2 regions of the Rummeliibacillus sp. JY-2-4R genome follow, and region 2 is predicted to be linked to the other one. Evidence: riboswitches for the same ligand, from Rfam matches in the RefSeq annotation. Region 2 holds a riboswitch; the other holds the start of a gene.
The links. Region 2 has a riboswitch for glycine ahead of ACWV26_RS08200 (amino acid permease). Riboswitches for the same ligand answer to the same signal wherever they lie in the genome.
Positions count from the first base shown of each region.

Region 1: another riboswitch for glycine. It lies ahead of gcvT (glycine cleavage system aminomethyltransferase GcvT); the one in region 2 lies ahead of ACWV26_RS08200 (amino acid permease).

Region 1 is NZ_CM132623.1:2,625,131-2,636,969, reverse strand. It holds gene comGB (competence type IV pilus assembly protein ComGB) at 1-93, shown strand, start outside; gene comGC (competence type IV pilus major pilin ComGC) at 111-419, shown strand; gene comGD (competence type IV pilus minor pilin ComGD) at 394-867, shown strand; gene ACWV26_RS12895 (hypothetical protein) at 857-1,162, shown strand; gene comGF (competence type IV pilus minor pilin ComGF) at 1,149-1,586, shown strand; gene ACWV26_RS12885 (hypothetical protein) at 1,564-1,791, shown strand; gene ACWV26_RS12880 (shikimate kinase) at 1,938-2,450, shown strand; glycine riboswitch at 2,598-2,693, shown strand; gene gcvT (glycine cleavage system aminomethyltransferase GcvT) at 2,959-4,059, shown strand; gene gcvPA (aminomethyl-transferring glycine dehydrogenase subunit GcvPA) at 4,081-5,430, shown strand; gene gcvPB (aminomethyl-transferring glycine dehydrogenase subunit GcvPB) at 5,423-6,901, shown strand; gene ACWV26_RS12860 (rhodanese-like domain-containing protein) at 7,151-7,531, opposite strand; gene ACWV26_RS12855 (lipoate--protein ligase family protein) at 7,639-8,472, shown strand; gene ACWV26_RS12850 (vitamin B12-dependent ribonucleotide reductase) at 8,643-11,207, shown strand; gene ACWV26_RS12845 (HAD-IA family hydrolase) at 11,289-11,839, shown strand, end outside.
Region 2 is NZ_CM132623.1:1,687,116-1,698,954, forward strand. It holds gene ACWV26_RS08190 (hypothetical protein) at 1-1,783, shown strand, start outside; gene ACWV26_RS08195 (pyridoxamine kinase) at 2,328-3,176, shown strand; glycine riboswitch at 3,533-3,634, shown strand; glycine riboswitch at 3,638-3,715, shown strand; gene ACWV26_RS08200 (amino acid permease) at 3,885-5,276, shown strand; glycine riboswitch at 5,365-5,468, shown strand; gene glyA (serine hydroxymethyltransferase) at 5,699-6,949, shown strand; gene gcvT (glycine cleavage system aminomethyltransferase GcvT) at 7,004-8,116, shown strand; gene gcvH (glycine cleavage system protein GcvH) at 8,145-8,540, shown strand; gene gcvPA (aminomethyl-transferring glycine dehydrogenase subunit GcvPA) at 8,542-9,894, shown strand; gene gcvPB (aminomethyl-transferring glycine dehydrogenase subunit GcvPB) at 9,887-11,377, shown strand; gene purU (formyltetrahydrofolate deformylase) at 11,396-11,839, shown strand, end outside.

The DNA of each region.
Region 1 (11,839 bases), 940 kb from region 2:
CAACCATTACTTTTTCTGATCGTTGCACTTTGTATCTTAGGCGCTTATTTAGCTATTTTATTGCCAATGTACGAAATGATGGATCTTATTTAAAAGGGGGAGTGTGATTTATGAAAATAATGAATCAAAAAGGTTTTACTTTAATTGAGATGTTAATCGTGCTTTTTATCATTGCCATATTAGTTCTCATTGCCATTCCGAATGTTACTAAACATTTTGCAACAGTCGATCAAAAGGGGTGTGACGCATATGTCAAAATGGTACAAGGACAGGTAGAAGCTTACAGAATTGATTTAGGAGAATATCCTTCATCAACTAGCCAATTAGCAGATGCAGAATATCTAATGACGGGTGATTCGAATACTTGTAAAGGGAAAACGATTACGATTACTGATGGCAAAGTTGAAGTCTCAGATTAAACGTATTTACAAAAATCAAAAAGGTTTTACATTGATTGAGATGTTATTAGTTCTTTCAATTACTATGATTATTTGTATGATTGGTATTAATGTATGTAAGAAACAATTTGATCGACAACTAGAGGACCGCTTTATCCAAGAATTGAAAACTGATATAGAATTGACTCAGGCCTTGTCATATGAGTATAAAAGCTCTACGTATTTATATGTTCCAAAAGAATTAAGTGAAATTCGAATTTATGTATCGAAAATAAATAAAGAAAAGCCGATAATTGTTAGACAATATTCAAAAAAAATCCGATATCATCATACTGGTAATATAAATGTTGTACAATTTTCAGAAAACCATACGGTCGCTAAGGCGGGGACCATGGTTTTTAGTGTAAACGGTAGGCTTACGAAACTCATTGTGTATCTAGGCGAAGGAAGGGTAAAAATTGTTCAATGAAAAAGGACATTCGTTGCCAGAATCATTACTGGCATTTGTCATTGTTATGCTTATATTTGGAACATTATTGCCGTTCTTTTATCGTCTTGAGACATCCCTTTATAGCAAAAAGTTAAGTCTTCATGCTGCAGAAGCAGCATTGTATGCAGCTGGCAATATTAAAAAGTTTCAAAAATATCAAGGTGAAATTGAGATAGATGAAGTGATTTATTATTGGGAAGGAGACGAAAGTCAAGTTTGTATACAATACACAAATATAAAAAGCGAAAGGCTATGTGTAAATGCGAATCCTTAGTTTAAAGGAAGAAGGGGGTTTTACATTATTAGATTCATTGCTCCAACTAATGATTTTGGTTCTGTTTGCCCATTTCTTTTTACTATTTTGTACTTGGTATAGTCAAAAAAGCAAAGGAATTCTTAATAGTAGTGAATTGCAATGGGAGTTGTTCGCATTTCAATTACAAAATGAATTAACCGAAGCAGAAGAAATTTATTATGATAAGAAGAGTATTCATTATTTCACCGAAAATAGAGGGGATGTAGCAGTGCATGCAATCGGAATGGGTGAATTAAGACGAGACGAAGGGTATCAACCTTTATTATTTGGAATTCGAGATGCTAATTTTGACTATCGTAATTATGTGGTCAATATGTCTGTCTACTTTGCAAATGGGGATGAAAGGAGTAGAGTATATATTGTACCGAATGTTCAGAAATGAAGAGGGTTTTTTACTGTTAACTGCATTGATTTTCCTATTTTTTGTTACAAATTTACTGTTATCTGCTAGTACATCATATGAATCACATTATAGAGCATATGATGCTTTGAAAATCGCAGCTATTGATCAAACAAAAATCGTATTAAACTCTATTCAATTAGAAAATGAAAATATTGAAAATAAAACGGTTAGTAGCTCAAATTAATATGAATATTTGACATAAACTCCTAAATTTCTTATATTTTTTCTCATCCTTGAATGATTTATTGGAATCGACAAGTGTTCATGCTACTATAAATAAAAGTGATATAAAGTTGTAAGGCATTTGCTTTGTCTAAGAAGGTGAGAAAAATGAGAAAAGTATATTTAGTTGGCTTTATGGGGAGTGGGAAAAGCGCAATTGGCAGAAGACTCAGTTATTTTCTAAGAATGCCATATTACGACATGGATAAAGAAATCGTGAGAAGGGAAAAAATGGCTATTCCAGAGATTTTCGAGCAAAAAGGGGAAGATTATTTTCGTAAAATAGAAACGGAATTTTTGCGAGACTTCCGAGATGAATTTTGCATTATTTCAACTGGTGGTGGAGTTGCGATGAATGCAGAAAATAGAAGAATTATGCGACAAACTGGATTAGTGTTATTTTTAGATGCGACTTTTCCTGATATTTGGAAGAGAATTCACAAAGACAAAAATCGACCTATTGTTCAACGTTCAACGAAACAAGAGTTAGAAGATTTGTTTTACCAGCGTAGAAGATATTATAAAAGTTCAACACATATAACGATACGAACTGAAGGAAGATCATTAAGACAAATTGTTGAATACGCAGCATTCCAAATTACCAGACTGAAAGGCGAATGATTTTACGGTCTGTAAGTTTATTATTCGTCTTTGAAACATTTTTCATAAACTTATTGCAGTTTTCGTAATTCAATGTTAGGATATAGTCAAGCAATCCTGTTATAGAACATTGAAATGAAATGAACCAAGATTTATTCTTGGAAGCGGATGATTGTACGGGGAGAGAACGCAAAAATTGCGTCGCCGAAGGAGCAAGTAGCAAAGTGCTATGAATCTCTCAGGCAAAAAGACTCGTAAGGGACGCAACTCTGGAGAGAGCTACTCTAAGTAGCCACCAAAGAGGCCAACCGTAATGGTTAAACTTTCAGGTGCATGGGACAGAGAAATCCAAAAATTGGATTTCTCTGTCTTTTTATTTAAATGCTGAACGCGTCCGAACGAAGGAAGATAGCCTAAGTACGTCGAATCGTACGGCGTACTTAGGCTATCGAAATCACATCATACTGTGTACTTTCGAGGACCTGGCGCGTGGAGCTGGATAAGACTATGAGGATTAGGGGGCAACAAAATGGGAACAGAATTAAAACATACACCATTATTTGATTCATATGCAAAATATGGCGGTAAAACAATTGATTTTGGTGGATGGGATTTACCTGTGCAATTTTCTTCTATTAAAGCTGAACATGAAGCTGTTCGCAAAAATGCGGGGTTATTCGATGTTTCGCATATGGGAGAAATCTTTGTTGAAGGTTCAGATAGTTTAGCTTATTTGCAAAATTTAGTGACAAATGATGTTTCAAAAGTTGCAATCAATCAAACACAATATACAACAATGTGTTATGAAGATGGTGGAGTTGTAGATGATTTACTAATCTACAAACTAGAAGAAGCTAAGTATTTATTAGTTGTAAATGCAGCAAATATTGAAAAAGATTTTGATTGGATGAAAAAACAGGCTTTTGGAGATGTGACAATCACAAATCGTTCAAGTGAATTCGGTCAATTAGCACTTCAAGGACCTATTGCATTAGAAGTGTTACAACAATTAACTGAAACGAATCTTCAAGAAATCAAACCATTCCGTTTACAACAACATGTAAATATAAAAGGCTACGATACTTTAGTATCTCGTACTGGTTATACTGGCGAAGATGGTTTCGAAATATATGCTTCCAATGATGCAATTGTTGCACTTTGGGATTTAATCTTACAAGCTGGAGAATCAAAGGGAGTTCTTCCTTGTGGTTTAGGTGCACGTGATACTCTTCGATTTGAATCATGCCTTCCATTGTATGGACAAGAATTATCAAATACTATTTCACCACTTGAAGCAGGTATTAACTTTGTCGTGAAATTAAATAAAGAAGATTTCATCGGTAAGGATGCATTACTCGCTCAAAAGGAAAATGGTGTGCCAAGAAAAAGTATTGGCATTGAAATGATTGACAAAGGGATCCCTCGTCATGGATATAAAGTCTATAAAGGGGAAGAAGAAATCGGTGAGGTAACAACAGGTACACAATCGCCACTAACTAAACGTAATATTGGGTTAGCACTTGTGAAAAGTGAATATGCGGTTGTGGGCCAAGAATTAGAGATTGAAATTCGAAATCGTAGACTTAAGGTAAAAACGGTAGAAACACCTTTTTATAAACGCCAAAAATAAAGTGAAGAGAGGTTTTATTGCATGAAACATCGCTATTTACCAATGACTGAACAAGATCAGCAAGATATGTTAAAGGTTATTGGTGTATCATCAGTTGATGAATTATTCGCTGACATCCCAGAAAAGATCCGATTTAAAGGTGAATACAATATCAAACCTGCAAAATCAGAAACAGCATTATTAAAAGAATTAGCTCAACTTGCAAAACAAAATGCAAATAGTGATGAGTATGTCTCATTCCTAGGAGCAGGTGTGTATGATCACTATAAACCTGTTATTGTAGACCATGTCATTTCTCGTTCTGAATTTTATACTGCTTATACACCATATCAACCTGAAATTTCTCAAGGGGAATTGCAAGCAATCTTTGAATTCCAAACAATGATTGCTGAACTAACAGGTATGGATCTTGCAAACTCTTCTATGTACGATGGAGGAACAGCACTTGCAGAAGCCGGAATGCTAGCCGCAGGTCAAACTCGTCGAAAAAAACTGTTAGTATCAGAAGCGGTACATCCAATTGCCCAAGATGTTGTAAAAACTTACGCATATGGTCAATCCATTGAAGTGGTTACTGTACCGTTAAAAGATGGGAAAACAGACTTAGAAGTGCTTGAAAGTTTAATTGATAATAATACTGCAGGTGTCATGGTACAATATCCAAACTTCTATGGACAAATCGAAAATGTTCAGGCAATTTCTGATGCAATTCATGCAGTGAAAGGTCTTTCAATTATTTCAAGCAATCCATTATCATTGGGAATTCTAACACCTCCTGGCAAAATGGGAGCAGATATTACAGTTGGAGATGCTCAACCATTTGGTATTCCTGAAGCTTTTGGTGGTCCACATTGCGGTTACTTTGCTACAACTACAAAATTAATGCGTAAGGTTCCTGGTCGTCTAATTGGAGAAACAGTAGATGAAGAAGGCCGTCGTGGTTTTGTACTAACGCTACAAGCACGTGAACAACATATTCGTCGTGAAAAAGCTACTTCTAATATTTGCTCTAACCAAGCATTAAATGCATTAGCAGCGTCTGTAGCAATGACAGCACTTGGTAAAAAAGGTGTTCAAGAAATGGCAAAACAAAATATTCTAAAAACGCATTATGCAAAAGAAGCTTTTGTACGTGCTGGATTTGAAGTACCTTTCAATGGCGCTCATTTCAATGAAATTGTTGTTAAAGTAAATGGTTCAGTTGAAGAATTGAATACAGCTTTATTGACAAAAGGTATAATTGGTGGCTTTAATTTAGGTAAAGTAAAACCTGAATTAGAAAACCATGTATTAATTGCTGTTACTGAACAACGTACAAAAGAAGAAATTGATGCACTTGTTCAAGAAATGGGGGCTCTTCAACATGCATAAGGAAAATCAACCGCTTGTATTCGAATTATCTAAAGAGGGTCGCGTAGGTTATAGTTTACCTGAATTAGATGTTCCAGAATTAGAATTATCTACTATTTTACCAACAGCAGCTATTCGTGAGGAAGAGGCTGAATTACCAGAGCTATCTGAATTAGATATCATGCGTCACTATACAGCACTATCACGCCGTAACCATGGTGTGGATTCAGGATTCTATCCACTTGGTTCATGTACAATGAAATACAATCCAAAGATTAATGAATCTGTTGCAAGATTCCCTGGTTTTGCAAATATTCATCCTTTACAAGAAGAAAATTCAGTGCAAGGTGCACTTGAATTAATGTATGATTTACAACAACATTTAATCGAAATTACGGGTATGGATGAAGTAACACTTCAACCAGCTGCTGGTGCTCATGGCGAATGGACTGCACTTATGATGATCCGTGCATTCCATGAGACAAATGGAGACTTTGGACGTACTAAAGTGATTGTGCCTGACTCAGCGCATGGAACAAACCCAGCATCTGCATCTGTAGCAGGATTTGATATCGTCACTGTAAAGTCTGATGAAAATGGTCTTGTAAGTCTTGAAGATTTGCGCAATGTTGTAGGTCCAGATACTGCTGCTTTAATGCTTACAAACCCAAATACACTAGGACTATTTGAAGGAAATATTCTAGAAATAGCAGATATCGTTCACGGTGTTGGTGGTAAAGTTTACTATGATGGCGCGAACCTTAATGCGGTAATGTCAAAAGCGCGTCCTGGAGATATGGGATTTGACTGTGTTCATTTAAACTTACACAAGACATTTACTGGTCCTCATGGCGGCGGTGGTCCTGGTTCTGGTCCTGTTGGTGTTAAAGAGGATTTGATTCCATTTTTACCAAAACCAGTGCTAGTTAAAACAGAACAAGGATATCATTTTGATTATAACCGTCCACAATCTATTGGCCGTGTAAAACCTTACTATGGTAACTTTGGTATAAATGTACGTGCATATACTTATATTCGTTCCATGGGTCCAGATGGCTTAAAAGCTGTTACAGAAAATGCTGTTATTAACGCGAACTATATGATGCGCCGTTTACAACCATATTATGAATTACCTTACAATCGTCATTGTAAACATGAATTTGTATTAAGTGGTAGTCGTCAGAAAAAACTGGGCGTACGTACGCTTGATATCGCAAAAAGACTGCTAGACTTTGGCTATCATCCACCAACAACTTACTTCCCATTAAATGTGGAAGAGGGTTTAATGATTGAGCCAACTGAAACAGAATCTAAAGAAACATTAGATGCTTTCTGCGATGCGATGATTCAAATTGCAAAAGAAGCAGAAGAATCACCAGAGATTGTTCAAGAAGCGCCACACACAACTGTTATCAGTCGTCTAGATGAAACACGCGCTGCACGTCAACCAGTCTTAAAATACGTAAAACCTGCAAATCTTGTTGAAGCATAATTCAATTGATTAATTATTCAGACGAGGATTCTCCAATCCTAATAGGAATGGAGATGAATCGTCTTTTGTTTATGTAAGATTTATATTAAAAATTGTAAATTTATGTTTTAATCTATTTGGAATAAATATATATAGATTTGAGTTTCTTCCTATTATATATATTTAGGAAATGATATGGGAAATAAATAATGTAAAAAGAAAAAAGCCATTTCTTTTTTTGGAAATGACTTTCTTTTTTTGAAGAAAAGATTATTTAACTTTAATTTTACCGTGCCAATTTTTGTAGCCGCCTTCTAATTGATAAACTTCATTATATCCTTTTTTCTTTAAAAACATGGCAGCACGTGCACTACGTGTAGCATTTTGGCAGTAAAGGTACACAGGTTTATCAGGACGAAGCTCATGAAATCTATTACGCAATTGCGTAGTAGGTAAGTTACGAGCACCTAAAATATGGCCACTCTCAAATTCTTTTAATTCACGAACATCGATTAATTGCGCTTTACGATATCCTTGTTTAAATTCTTCTTCATTTAGTGTAGTAACTGCTTTTTTTAAGCGGAAAGCGTTAATTAATGCGTAAATAATGATTACGCCAAGAACGATTAATATTGAATATAACCAACTCAAAATGACTTACCCCTTTCTATCTATAAATATTATTATAAAAGAAGAACTGGCGATAGTCCAATGACTTTGATAAAATAGAAAAGTTGATATAAAAGGGAGACGATAAAATGAAAACAAAGTGGTATTTTATAAATTCTGGACCTTGTAGCCCATCTTACAATATGGCTTTAGACCAAGCATTACTACATTGGCATAGTAAAGGCTTAATTCCTCCGGTTATTCGTTTTTATGAATGGAATCCTGCAACACTATCAATCGGTTATTTTCAACGAGCACAAAAAGATATCGATTTTGAACAATTACATAAATTAAATTTAGGCTTCGTAAGGCGCCCAACAGGTGGTCGTGCAGTTTTACATGAGCATGAACTTACCTATAGCGTCATTGTTTCCGAAGAATACCCAGACATGCCTAAAACGATTACAGAAGCTTATAGAGTAATCAGTGAAGGTTTATTATTAGGTTTCCGTAACCTTGGCTTGGATGCTTATTTTTCCATACCTGATTCCGATGAAAAAAGAGAAATATTGAAAAAACCTAAGAGTGCAGTTTGTTTTGATGCACCAAGTTGGTATGAACTTGTCGTAGAAGGAAAAAAAGTTGCGGGTAGTGCTCAAACAAGACAAGAAGGCGTAATTTTACAACATGGCTCAATATTAATAGATTTAGATGATGAAAAATTGATATCTCTTTTCAAATTTCCATCAGAAGCTTCGAAAGAACGTATGCGCAAACATTTACCACAAAAAGCAATTGCAATTAATCAATTAGCGAGTCGTAAAGTAGATGTTGAAACTTGCACAAAAGCATTCCACAAAGGATTTGAGGATGCACTAGATATTGAATTAGTTCCATATGAATTGACACAAGAACAACAAGATTATGTTGAAAATCTTGCAAAAACTCGTTATGAAAATGACGAATGGAATTTTAGAAAATAATAGGTTTTTAGACTTATTTTTCATAAGTTTTTAAATAAAATGTCGATAAAGGTAGATATGACAAGGATTCTCGCAAAAACTCTCTATTTGCATTTATTATCAATATATAGTATTGTTATTAAATGAATTAGCACTACATATTGTGTTTTAATAAATAGGGAGGCGATGATATGGTACTTGCATCACAGCATAATCATCAAACAATCGACATTGAACAATTAAATAAGGACATACAACAATTCCCCCAAGTCCATCCTATAACAGAAGAAATGCACATTACGCATAAAGGTGTTTCTAAATTAGTGATGATTGACCGTTATTCTTTCAAAGATACTGAAAAGAAGACATTAAAAGCGGGGGATTTTGTTGTTTTAACAGTAAAAGCAGATCCGAAGTTTCCTGCTCGCGGTCTAGGATATATCGTTTCAATTGATGGAGAGAATAAGAAGGCGAAAGTGTTAATAGAAGAGGATTATCGTAGCGCAATAGATGATCCAGAAGAGCAAGTTGCAGGAATTGTTACTCGTTCATTAGATGTCATTGAAAAGCCTCTAGAAGTGTTTTACGAACAAATAGCAAAGCGTAATGCAACTGGTTTAGCATCTGTAGAAAAAACAGAAGAAAAACGAAAAGAATGGTATGAGAAATTCTATCAACAACTTGTAAGTCTTAACTTTATCCCAGCAGGACGAGTTATCTATGGGGCTGGTTCTGGCACTGAAGTAACTTACTTTAACTGTTATGTAATGCCGTTTGTACCTGATTCACGTGAAGGAATTAGTGATCACCGAAAACAAGTAATGGAAATTATGAGCCGCGGTGGTGGGGTTGGTACTAATGGTTCAACATTACGTCCACGCAATACGTTAGCTCGTGGTGTAAATGGTAAATCTTCAGGATCTGTTTCTTGGTTAGATGATATTGCTAAACTGACACATCTTGTTGAACAAGGTGGTTCTCGTCGTGGCGCACAAATGATTATGCTAAGTTGTAATCACCCTGATATTTTTGAATTTATCATTTCGAAAATGCAAAACCCTCGAATTTTAAGATTCTTAATAGAAAATACAAAAGATGATGAAATCAAACGCTTAGCTAAAGAAAAACTAAAATTTAAGCCTTTAACAGAGCAAGAAAAAGCTATGTATCAAGGTATACTAAACTATAAAAATATTCCAGGCTTTGGTGGCTTCAATGAAATGATTTTCAAAGACGCTGAAACAAAACTACGTGATGGCGGTACTTACAGTGTAAACAATCCAGAATTCTTAACTGGTGCGAATATATCCGTTACTTTGACAAATGATTTTATGGAAGCAGTAGAAAATGACAAAGATTATGATTTACGATTCCCATTTGTAGAAGACTATGATGAAAAAGAGATGGAGTCATATAACACAGAATGGCATAAATGTGGTGATGTCCGTGAATGGGAAGCGATGGGACATGCAGTTCGCACATACCGAACGATCAAAGCGCGTGAACTTTGGAATTTGATTAATATCTGTGCAACGTATTCGGCCGAACCAGGTATTTTCTTTATTGACAACGCAAATGATATGACAAATGCTAAAAGTTATGGACAAAAAGTTGTAGCTACAAATCCTTGTGGGGAACAACCTTTAGCGCCTTATTCTGTATGTAATTTAGCAGCAGTGAATCTTGCTCAATTTGCAGATAAAGAGACAAAAACAGTGGATTTTGAAGCATTAAAAGAAACTGTTCGTGTAGGTGTGCGAATGCAAGATAACGTAATTGATGCAACACCATACTTCTTAGAAGAAAACCGTGTGCAAGCATTAGGTGAACGACGCGTCGGCCTAGGTGTAATGGGTTTAGCAGATTTACTAATTTACTGTGAAAAAGAGTACGGCTCAGAAGAAGGTAATATTTTAGTAGATGAAATCTTCAAAGCCATCGCGGTGACTGCATATGAAACATCAACAGAGCTTGCAAAAGAACGCGGAAGTTTCCCGTTCTTAGTGGGGAAAAGCGATGGAGAAACTGCCGAACTTCGTAAACGTTATATCGAAACAGGCTATATGAAGAAAATGCCAGAAGACATCCGTCAAGCAGTACTTGAAAGTGGTATTCGTAATTCCCATCTATTAACAGTAGCTCCTACTGGTTCTACGGGAACAATGGTTGGCGTTTCAACTGGTTTAGAACCATACTTCTCATTTACTTACTATCGCAGTGGTAGACTTGGTAAATTTATCGAAGTGAAAGCAGATATTGTACAAGAATACTTGACAGCACATCCAGATGCCGATGAAAACAACCTACCTGAATGGTTTGTTACGGCAATGGAATTAGCTCCGGAAGCACATGCGGATGTACAATGTATCATTCAACGTTGGATTGATAGCTCTATTTCTAAAACGGTTAATGCTCCTCGTGGATATACTGTTGAACAAGTACAAAAAGTATATGAACGTTTATACAATGGTGGAGCAAAAGGTGGTACTGTTTATGTTGACGGTAGCCGTGATTCACAAGTACTTACACTGAAAGCAGAAGAAAATGTTATGGATGACATCATGACAGAAGAAAAAGTGGTAGAAAAACGCCCAATAGTACTAGTTGATACAATTCAAGATTTACGTTCAACAAATGTGACAATTGGTTCTGAAGTAGGAAACACTTGCCCTGTTTGTCGCCAAGGTACAGTCGAAGAATTAGGTGGCTGCAACACTTGCACAAATTGTGGCGCCCAACTAAAATGTGGACTATAATTCTTTATATTGAATTCAAATTGAAAATCCAAGTATGTATTAAAAGCATACTTGGATTTTCTTACATTGGAGTGAAACAAATTGAATATTTTATGGGATTTTGATGGAACTATATGTAATACATATCCTGCGTATGCGAAACTGCTAGTTGAAACCATTCACCAAAGAGAAAGTTATGAAAACGTGATGAAGCATTTAAAAGTTTCCTTTGGCTATGCATTTGACTATTTTCAATTAACAGATCAAGAAATTTCACAATTTACTAAAGAAAATCTTGCCCTGCAAATGGAACAAATGCCTCCATTTCCGAATATTGAGTTGGTTTTACGTCAAGCAGATTGTAATGTAATCATGACACATAAAGAACGACAAGTAGTAGAAAAAGTTTTAGAATTCTATCATTTAGACCGTTATTTTGCAGAAATTGTAACGACTGAAAATGGATTTGCAAGAAAGCCAAATCCAGCATCCTATCAATATCTACATGATAAATATAATTTAACATTAGCAATCGGTGATAGAGAATTAGATTTAATACCAGCAAAAAAGGTGGGATTTTCAACTTGTATGTTTCAAGGAAATTGTGCTTCTGCTGATTTTACAATACATGATTATATAGAATTCTTTGATGC
Region 2 (11,839 bases):
GTTTTTGAATGGACCTTGGGAGAATGCTTCAAAACTTCAAGCACCTCTAGTTGGTGGTTCATTAAAATTAAAAGGTGTGAATTCAATTGTAGAATTGCTTAGTGAGCTGCGAATGCTAGCCATTGCAAAAGGAACATATGAACATAAGGAATTAACTGCCCAAGAAGCAAAAGATTTTTTAAACGAAGTATTAGCTTTAAATCTCGATATTTTATTTCCACCAGAAACAGAAGAGGCGAGAGTGAATGCTGGTGAACATATTGAACGAGCTGAAAGGCTCTTTCATTTCTTAGGGGAGGAACTATCCTTTCAAGCAATTGCTAAGAAAATCGTGTCAGAAATCGACCGTCTTACAATACAGCGTCCAATTATGGTTAATCGAATACTCAACATGATTACGATGGCACAACAGATTATGGAATCAAACATTGATGAGAAAGTGAAATCTTCTCTACAACAATATGTAAATGCTATCACAACGCCAAGTCATTTAAGCAAACATGCGAATGACTTCAATGAATATCGAGCGGCTTTAAAAGATGCCACCAAAAAAGAGTTGGTAAAGGAAGCAGAATCGTTTGGGCTGTCAATCGTCGAAACGGGACTTGTATCCCCTTATCATGCAGTGCTCCTCAGATATTTAGCTCGTGAACATTCTGATTTGTTACCTGCAGCTCTTCAATTGACTGAAATAGGGCAAGCGCTTTTACATGATCATCGTGAGCTTGTTGATGAGTTGATACAAGATTCTATTTATCCGCAAACAGCCCAGTCGATTTATGGACTGGCGAAAGTGTTAAATAGAGGTTTGCTCTCTCAGGAACCGATTACGCTAGGAATTCAACGCTTACTGGAACTTGAGATTCATCCAGAAGTGCAGGAAATCTTGTTAACACCTGAAACAAAGTGCGAGGGATTAACGGCAAATGCTATTCTAGTGTCCGGAACGTTAAGCGTGTTAGGTCAGCCTTTAGGGGTAGGTCAAGGAATGAATCCCACATGTCAGTCTACACGCGCAATTAGCCTATGGTCACAGCATGACGCTGGCCAATTGCTCGAGTTTATTGCACGTGCTGCTAGGGATAACGATATTCATATGGTTTTTGAAGGGGATATTATTCATTCATCTTTATTAGTGGAAGGGGTTGCTTCAGAAATACATCAAGAACTAGATCCAGTATCCAAGGTTTTAGTGAAACATCTTGATAAGATTTATAACGAAATGATGAAAAGGACATTGCTTCGAGGACAGGATGGACATAAATGGGTAAATCCTGAATTTTACGGAGACTGGATTCAACGCGGGTTTGCCAGTATTATTGATCCACTAACAAGAACAGTCATCAATTATTCTAGGTTTGTCCGATTGTTTTATGCCACTCATCATCCTGAGTATAACGATGGGTATGAACTCATATATCCAAACCCTGTAGGTATTTTTATAACGGATATTCATGGCCAGTTGTTGGGGCTTCATGCCGTTTCCATCCAGCGTATTGCCCAAGATAAAGAAGGTGAATATCGGGTTTATTTTTACAATCCGAACAATGACAGTGGCCAAAACTGGGGACAAGGAATTGAGCCGTCTGTAAAAAATCATGGTGAAGAGGAAGGGGAAGCCTCACTTCCATTTGCCCAATTTGTATCTCGTATGTATGTCTTCCACTATAACCCTTATGAACATGGGGACGCATCCCTCGTTGATGTTCAGATTATTGAACAAATTGAAAGCCTTGCAAGAGAGAGTTGGGGAAAACAATATATTTGGCCTCCATCACTATAAACATGAAGAATGAGTTATTTATGAAGGAATACCATTAAAAATCATTATTATGACCGTACGATACACCCACGTCGACGGTCTTTTTGTTTACATATTAAAAGTCACTAGTGTAAACAACTATCTTAAACAGCAACTTTTTTAAAAGTACTATTTACTTTATTGTGTATAATTGAGAGTGAACATCTTTATTTTATAAACCTTGCTAGTCTACTTAAAAAGAAATTCTTTGCATTAAGAGAATGAATTAAACTGGAATTATGTAAATCTTTTTGAATACAAGTTTTTGAAAATATTCATAGGTGTAACAAGCGAACATCCGCGATTTACGATGAATCATCCGCGATTTGAGTTCGATTATTCGTGATTCCAGAAAAAACATCCGCGTTTTAGGAAATATTATCCTCGAATACAACAAATAATGTCCTAATTTAATTAGAATTTAAAGAAGCATTTATGTTTATACATTCTCAACGAATAAAGGATGCTATACTGTTAATAAAGATTTTCTACTTTAATTTTCAAGATATTTAAAATGGAGGCCACTATGAAAAAAGTTGCAGTAATACAGGATTTATCATCTTTTGGAAAATGCTCATTGACAGCTGCTATTCCGGTTCTTTCGGTAATGGGGGTACAAGCGTGTCCTTTGCCAACTGCTATTTTGTCTGCGCAGACCGGTTATTCGAGCTTTTTTTGCGAAGATTTTACAGATAAAATGCACTATTTTGAAGATGAATGGACCAAGATGAATGTAAGTTTTGATGGCATCTATACTGGTTTTGTAACGGGTCGGGAGCAAATTAATAATATTTTCCGCTTTTTAGAGACATTTAAATCAGATAAAACACGGTTGCTAGTAGATCCCGTAATGGGAGATATGGGCGAGGCTTATAAGCTTTTTACAGAGGAATTGCTTATGCGCATGAGGGAACTGGTGAAATGTGCAAATGTGATCACACCGAATGTAACGGAATGTTGTTTATTAACCGGGTTATCTTATGAGAAGTTACATAGTTATACAAACGAAAAAGACTTCCTACAAACCATTGAGGAAGCAGGAAACACATTGCAGCAAGAAACAGGTGCACAAGTGATTATTACGGGCGTCAATCCACCAAATGAAAATTCAAATGAGCGTTATATTGGAAATATGTATTTGGATGGAAATAGAACGTTTTATAATGCAATGCCGTACAACGGGCAAAGCTATTCTGGTACAGGAGACTTATTTGCCTCCGTCATTATGGGTGGCATGATGCGCGGAGAGGATTTGGAAGAATCGGTCCAACTTGCTGAAAAATTTCTTAACAAGGCTATTCAAGATTCTTCTATGGAAGAAATTCCAAAAGTAGAAGGCGTGAACTTCGAAAAATATTTAGGGATGTTATTATAAAATGATAGTAAAAACACCACAAGGATGGGTAATTGTTATCCCGCCTTGTGGTGTTTTGAATTTTTAAGGTAGCTAGCTTTATATAAACCACATGAGGATTTGGGATAAATGAGTGAAAATAATCCTAATTACATTCCTTTATTTGTAATATTCGAAATTTTTAGAAAAAATATATTTCTTTTTTGTGAACTTTGAAATATAATAAATGAAAGCCCTTTATTAATAGTTTGATGAAGGGTGGTAACCACTATTGAAATCAAAAAAGTGGGTTACTGAAAGAATACGTTTTGAATTATATGAATTTTGTAAAATATCTAACGTATTCCTGTATTATAACACAAAAACAAAATATGCGGATGATTATATTGGGAGAGAGTGAAGAGAAACACCACCGAAGGAGCAAATTCCAAAAAAACCATTGGAGTAAATCTCTCAGGTAAATGAACCAATATAGGACGCAACTCTGGAGAGTGCAAGTTATTGCCACCAAAGGGGACCCACGAAGCTTGTGGGATAAACTTTCAGGTAAAAGGACAGAGAAGGTGATTAGGCCTTCTTCTGTTCTTTTTTTTGTTGAGAAGAAGGGGGAATTTGTTTTCATTGTTTAACAATTGTCGTGAAACTCTTAGTTTTTTGGAAGGGGCTAGTAATCTACAATGATCACTAGTTTCCTAGATTCAAATTTATTAAAGTTGAGAGGATGATCGTATGGAACAACAACAATTACAAAGAGGTCTAAAAAACAGACACGTACAACTTATTGCTATTGGTGGTGCTATTGGAACAGGGTTATTTCTTGGTGCTGGTAAGTCAATTCATTTAGCAGGACCATCTATCTTATTTGCTTACATGATTACAGGTATTATTTGTTTCTTAATCATGCGTGCACTAGGAGAATTACTATTATCTAACTTAAACTATCATTCGTTTGTTGATTTTGTAGATGATTATTTAGGGGATATGGCAGCATTTATTACTGGATGGACCTATTGGTTTTGCTGGGTTTCCATTGCGATGGCTGATTTAACAGCAGTTGGCATTTATACGCAGTATTGGTTCCCTAATGTACCGCAGTGGATGCCAGGTTTAATCGCACTTGTCATCTTGTTATGTATGAATCTTGCTACTGTTAAGCTTTTCGGTGAAATGGAGTTCTGGTTCGCATTAGTTAAAGTTATCGCGATTATTGCTCTTATTGTCGTTGGGGTTGTCATGATTATAAAAGGCTTCAATACAGATTCGGGTGCAGCTAGTTTCACGAATCTATGGAGTCATGATGGATGGTTCCCAAATGGTATGAATGGCTTTATACTATCATTCCAAATGGTCGTTTTCGCGTTTGTTGGTATTGAACTTGTAGGTCTTACAGCTGGTGAAACAGAAGATCCTGAAAAAGTAATTCCAAAAGCCATCAATAACATTCCTATTCGAGTGATCATTTTCTACATTGGTGCACTTATTGTTATTATGAGTGTTTATCCGTGGAGCGCACTTGATCCTGCGAAGAGCCCATTTGTACAAGTCTTTGCGTCAGTTGGTATCGCTGCAGCTGCAGGTATTATCAATTTCGTTGTACTAACATCCGCAGCTTCTGCATGTAATAGCGGTATTTTCAGTACAAGCCGAATGGTCTTTTCATTAGCAAGAGAAAAAAATGCACCTGCAAAATTTGCCAAACTGGATGCACGTAAAGTGCCTTCTAATGCATTGTTCTTCTCAAGTACGATTATTTTAATATCAGTTATTTTGAATTATTTAATTCCAGAAGGGGTATTCACGCTAATTACTAGTGTTTCTACAGTATGTTTTATCTTTATTTGGGGAATCACAGTGATTTGTCACATGAAATATCGCAAAACAAGACCAGAACTAGCAAAAGCAAACAAATTTAAAATGCCACTATATCCAGTTGCAAATTATGTAATCCTTGCTTTTCTTGCATTTGTACTTGTGGTACTTGCATTTGCGCAAGACACTCGTGTTGCCTTATTCGTAACGCCTGTTTGGTTTATCATGTTGATTGCCGTTTATAAGCTAAGAAAGCCAAATGCAGAAATGGTGGATCAAACAACTGAGGAATCATTTGTAGAAGAAATTTGATTAAAGAAGAAAATATATGAAAATAAAAAATAAATATTGACATCACGCAATATTGAAATTATTCTGAATATACAAAACAATATTGCGGATGATGGTTGTAGGAGAGTGCATTAAGCAAACGCCACCGAAGGAGCAAGTTCTAAAAAAACCCTTGGAACAAATCTCTCAGGTAGAAGGAACTACAACCGGACGCACCTCTGGAGAGCGCGACATAGTATTACGCCACCAACGGGGAAGACTCCATAAACAAAGGAGTTAAACTCTCAGGTAAAAGGACAGAGAAGGGATCAAGCTACGGCTTCCCTTTTCTGTCCTTTTTTGCGTCCAAAAAAGGTTTGTCTATACATAGAAAAGTAGATTCGTAGTAAGGTGAAGTGCTATTGTTTGGTACTACCAAAACCAAATTTGAAGGAGGAATTTACATGAGTTTACGACAAAATGATTCAGCCATCTTTGCAGCAATTGAACAGGAAAGTAATCGACAACATCAAACACTGGAGTTGATCGCATCAGAAAACTTTGTAAGCGAAGATGTGCTAGAAGCGATGGGAAGTGTCATGACAAACAAATACGCAGAAGGCTATCCAGGTAAACGTTACTATGGCGGATGTGAATTTGTTGATGTAGCAGAACAAACAGCAATTGAGCGCCTAACGAAATTGTTTGGTGCAAAATATGCTAATGTTCAACCACATTCAGGTGCACAAGCAAACCTTGCCGTATTTTATGCATTACTTGAACCAGGCGACAAAGTGATGGGGATGAATCTTTCTCATGGCGGTCACTTAACTCATGGTAGCCCTGTTAGCATTTCAGGTAAATGGTTTGACATTGTATCCTATGGCGTAAAAGAAGATACGCAATTGATAGATTACGATGAACTAGAAGAAATCGCGAAAAAAGAGAAACCAAAATTGATTATTGCTGGTGCAAGTGCCTACCCAAGAGTCATAGATTTTGCTCGCTTTAAAGAAATTGCTGATCTAGTAGGAGCAAAATTCATGGTGGATATGGCACATATTGCTGGTCTTGTTGCAGCAGGACTTCATCCATCACCAATTCCATATGCAGATGTCGTTACAAGTACAACACATAAAACATTGAGAGGACCACGCGGCGGAATCATCTTAACAAATGATGATGAGTTAATCAAAAAAATCAATAAAGCCGTATTCCCAGGTATTCAAGGTGGACCATTAATGCACATCATTGCTGCTAAAGCGGTTGCTTTCAATGAAGCATTACAACCAAGCTTCAAAACTTATGCACAGCAAATCATTGAAAATGCTCAAACTTTAAGCGAAACATTGAAAAAAGAAGGGGCATCACTTGTTTCTGGTGGCACTGATAATCATATAGTCCTTTTAGATTTACGCCCATGGAACTTAACTGGGAAAGTTGCTGAAAAGTTATTAGAAGAAGCAGGAATCACAGTCAATAAAAACACAATTCCATTTGATCCGGAGAGCCCATTTGTCACAAGCGGTATTCGTATGGGAACAGCTGCTTTAACTACACGTGGCATGAAGCAAGAGGAAATGGTGAAAATAGGTGAAGTTATTGCTTCAGTCCTAAAGAGTAACGGAGACGAAGACGTTCTTAAAAAAGCAAAAGAGACAACAAAAGCCATTTGCGAAGCATTCCCATTGGTTCAACAACCAGTGAACGTATAAGAGGATAACTGAAATAACAATTATTGCGCAGGAAATTTAATCGGAGGTGCCAAAATGAGTATTGAAACAACTTTAAAACGAACGCCACTATTTGAATCATATAAAAAATCTGGAGCAAAGGTCATTGACTTTGGCGGCTGGGAACTTCCAGTACAGTTTTCAAGCATTATAGAAGAGCATGAAGCAGTTCGAAATGTTGCCGGACTATTTGATGTATCCCATATGGGAGAAATACTTATTGATGGAAAAGATGCAGAAAGCTATATCAACTATCTCGTTACGAATGATGTAACGAAGATTGCCATCAATAAGGCACAATACACAGCTATGTGCTACCCAGATGGTACTACAGTGGACGACTTACTTGTTTACAAATTAGCAGATGAAAAATATTTGCTTGTAGTAAATGCAGCAAACATTGAAAAAGATTATGACTGGATGAAGCAAAATGTAAAAGGCGAAGTGACACTTCAAAATATTTCAAATGATGTGGCTCAACTTGCGATTCAAGGTCCAAAGGCAGAAGCTATTTTACAAAAATTAACGGATACAGACTTAAGCCAAATCGGCAGCTTCCAATTTGCTCAACATGTCAAAATTGAAGAGATTACAGATGTTCTAGTATCTCGTACAGGATACACAGGTGAAGATGGCTTTGAACTATATTTAGCAGCCCAACAAGCAGAAGCTCTTTGGGAAAAGCTTCTTGAAAATGGTAGTGCAGATGGTTTAAAACCATGTGGATTAGGTGCACGTGACACACTTCGTTTAGAAGCACGTCTTGCACTTTATGGGCAAGAGCTTTCAAACGAAATTAGCCCACTTGAAGCAGGGATCGGATTTGCTGTCAAAACAGCTAAAGAATGCGATTTTATTGGAAAAGAAAGCCTATTAAAACAAAAAGAAGAAGGATTAAAACGAAAAATAGTTGGGATTGAAGTAACAGGAAGAGGCATTCCTCGTCATGGTTACAAAGTATTTTCAGAAAGTGAAGAAGAAATTGGATTTATCACATCTGGAACTAAGTCTCCAACTTTAAATAAAAGTTTAGGTCTTGCGCTGATCTCTACAGAACAAGCGAAAGAGGGAACACAGCTAAAAGTGGAAGTTCGAAATAAATTGATTGACGCGGTTGTTGTGAAAACACCGTTTTATAAAAAAGGATAGAAAACATTGGTGAAGGGGAGAAAAAATAATGACGAATGTAACAGCAAATTTACTATTTAATCAGGACCATGAGTGGGTATTACCATTAGAAGGAAATCGCGTGCGTATAGGAATCTCTGAATTTGCACAAGAGCAATTAGGAGATATCGTTTTTGTTGAAAACCCTGAAATTGATACTGAAGTAACAGCAAATGAATCTATGGGATCAATCGAGTCTGTTAAAGCCGTTTCTGATGTTTTTTCTCCTGTAACAGGCACAATCGTTCGTGTAAACGAGGCCTTAGAAGATACGCCTGAGTCAATTAATGAAGAGCCGTATGAAGCAGGTTGGTTAGTTGAAGTGGAATTATCCAATCCAGAAGAATTAGAATCTCTTTTAAATGAAGGTGAATACCAAGCATTTATCAACGAAGGAGAGGAATAAGATGACCAATACGTATAGATATCTTCCTGATACGAAACAAGATCAAGAGGAAATGCTTTCGTTTTTAAACGTGTCTTCTGTCGACGAATTATTTGAAGATATTCCACATAGCATTCGCTTAGAAGGTGAGCTTAACATTCCAGATGCAGATCCAGAACCTGTTCTCATGAAAAAAATGAATGAACTTGCTGGGCGTAACATTAATGTAAACCAGTATCCAACTTTCCTTGGAGCGGGTACGTATGATCACTATATTCCGAGTGTAGTGGATCATATGATTTCACGTTCTGAATTTTATACAGCCTATACACCGTATCAACCAGAAATTAGCCAAGGGGAATTACAAGCGATTTTCGAATTCCAAACAATGGTTAGTGAATTAACAGGAATGGATGTGGCCAACTCTTCTATGTACGATGGTTTCACATCTCTTGCAGAAGCTGCTTCCCTTGCAGTTGCGTCAACAAGACGAAAAAAAGTACTTGTATCAAATGGCGTTCATCCTGAATCTCGCGCAATTTTAAACACAGTTGCAAAAGGTCAAGGCTATGCAGTAGAAGAAGTAAGTTTAGCAACAGATGTAACAGACTTAGAACAACTAAAAGCACAAGTAGACAAGGCTGTTGCTGCAGTGATTGTTCAATATCCAAACTTCTTCGGTTCTATTGAAGATTTAGCCGAAATTAAGAAAATCGCGGGAGAAAATGGTGCACTTTTCATTGTCAGTGCCAATCCACTTGCATTAGCACTTTTGCAATCACCAGGTAAACTGGGTGCAGATATTGTTATCGGAGATATGCAACCACTTGGTATTCCAATGTCCTTTGGTGGTCCACACTGCGGTTATTTTGCCGTAAAATCAAAATTCATGCGTAAAATCCCTGGACGTATTGTCGGACAAACGCAAGATGAACAAGGAAGACGTGGATTTGTATTAACATTGCAAGCACGTGAGCAACATATTCGTCGCGATAAAGCGACATCTAATATTTGTTCGAACCAAGCATTAAATGCCCTTGCTTCTTCAGTTTGTATGTCAGCACTAGGAAAGCAAGGAATTCGTGAAATGGCACAACTAAATATTGAAAAAGCAGACTACATGGCAAAAGCTCTTCAAAAGAAAGGCTTTATCGTTTTAAATCAATCACCATTCTTCAATGAATTTGTTGTGGAACTTCCACGTCCAGTTAAAGAAGTGAACGAAAAATTGTTAGCAGCTGGCTTTATTGGCGGTTATGACTTAGGAAAAGATTATGGCTATAACGATCAAATGCTGATTGCTGTAACAGAACAACGATCAAAAGAAGAGATTGACCAATTTGTAGAAGCATTGGAGGCGGTTGTAAATGGTTGATTATAATGAATTAATCTTTGAAATAAGCAGTCAAGGACGTGTAGGTTACAGCCTTCCGAAAAGTGATGTTGAAAGTATTGATTTACAAGATAAATTTCCAAAGCATTTGATTCGTGACGAAGCAGCAGAGCTTCCAGAAGTATCTGAGCTTCAACTTGTGCGCCATTATACAGCACTTTCAAATAAAAACCATGGGATTGATAATGGTTTTTATCCACTTGGCTCTTGTACGATGAAATACAATCCGAAAATTAACGAAGATGTGGCACGCCTTGCAGGATTTAGCCGCATTCACCCATACCAACCAACTGAAACGGTACAAGGTGCATTAGAGCTTCTCTATAATTTACAAGAAGAATTAGCGGTCATCACGGGTATGGATGCAGTAACTTTACAACCTTCTGCAGGTGCACAAGGTGAGTGGACTGGGTTAATGATGGTCAAAGCTTATCATGAACAAAAAGGTGAAATTAGAACAAAGGTACTTGTTCCAGACTCTGCACATGGTACAAACCCTGCTAGTGCAAGCGTTGCTGGATTTCAAACCGTAACCATTCCATCCAACGAAAATGGATTAGTTGACTTAGAAGAATTAAAGAAACATGTAAATAATGATACAGCTGCATTAATGCTAACAAATCCAAATACACTTGGATTATTTGAAAAAGAAATCATCGAAATCGCGCAAGTGGTTCACGAAGCTGGCGGCCTACTCTATTATGATGGTGCGAATGCCAATGCCATTTTAGGGAAAACTACTCCAGGAACAATGGGCTTTGATATCGTGCATTTAAATCTTCATAAAACTTTCACTGGCCCGCATGGTGGTGGAGGTCCTGGTGCTGGTCCTGTAGGTGTAAAAGAGAAATTGATTCCCTATTTACCAGTGCCACGCGTTGAAAAAGATGGCGAACAATATGTCTTGAACTCAAATTACCCATTATCAATTGGCCGAGTAAAAGGATACCATGGAAACTTCGGTATTTTAGTTCGTGCTTATACTTATATTCGTACAATGGGACCAGTAGGATTACGTGAGGTTTCTGAAGGGGCTGTTCTTCATGCCAACTACTTACGTAAAAAACTTGAGCCATACTTCGTCTCACCTTATTCACAAATCTGTAAGCATGAATTTGTCTTATCAGGTTCCAAACAAAAGAAACTGGGTGTCAGAACATTGGATATGGCAAAACGTCTGTTAGATTTCGGTTACCATCCACCAACAATTTACTTCCCATTAAATGTTGAGGAATGTTTAATGATCGAACCAACAGAAACAGAATCTAAAGAAACAATCGATGCTTTTGCAGATGTAATGATTCAAATTGCAAAAGAAGTAGAAGATAATCCAAGTATAGTTCTTGAAGCTCCTCATACAACGGTAGTTGGTCGAATGGATGAAACACTAGCAGCAAGAAACCCAATTTTACGTTATACAAAAGAAAAAGAAGTTGGGGAAGAGAAAGAAACCGTAAAAGCCTAAAAATAGGGGTGAAGAACCTTGCATACACAATTAAATGACCGTGTAAAACTATTAATTTCCTGTCCAGAAAAACCTGGAATCATTTCAACTGTTACGAATTTTTTAGCAGCACACAATGCAAATATTGTCCATTTTGACCAATATACAACAGATCCAAACGCAGGAGTGTTTTTTATGCGTATTGAGTTCGATTTAGAAGACGCAACTTCGTATGAAAGTCTTGAACAGGACTTAAATGTATTAGGCCGAGATTATAATTTAGATTGGCAATTAAGCAGTAGTAAAAAAAGAAAGCGAATGGCGATATTTGTTTCTAGACAAGACCATTGTTTAATGGAGCTCCTCTTACGTTGGAAGTCAAAAGAAATAGAAGTGGATATTCCATTGGTGATTAGTAATCATCCTGATTTAAAAGAAGTAGTAGAAAGTTATGGGATTCCTTATTACCATGTTCCAATTTCT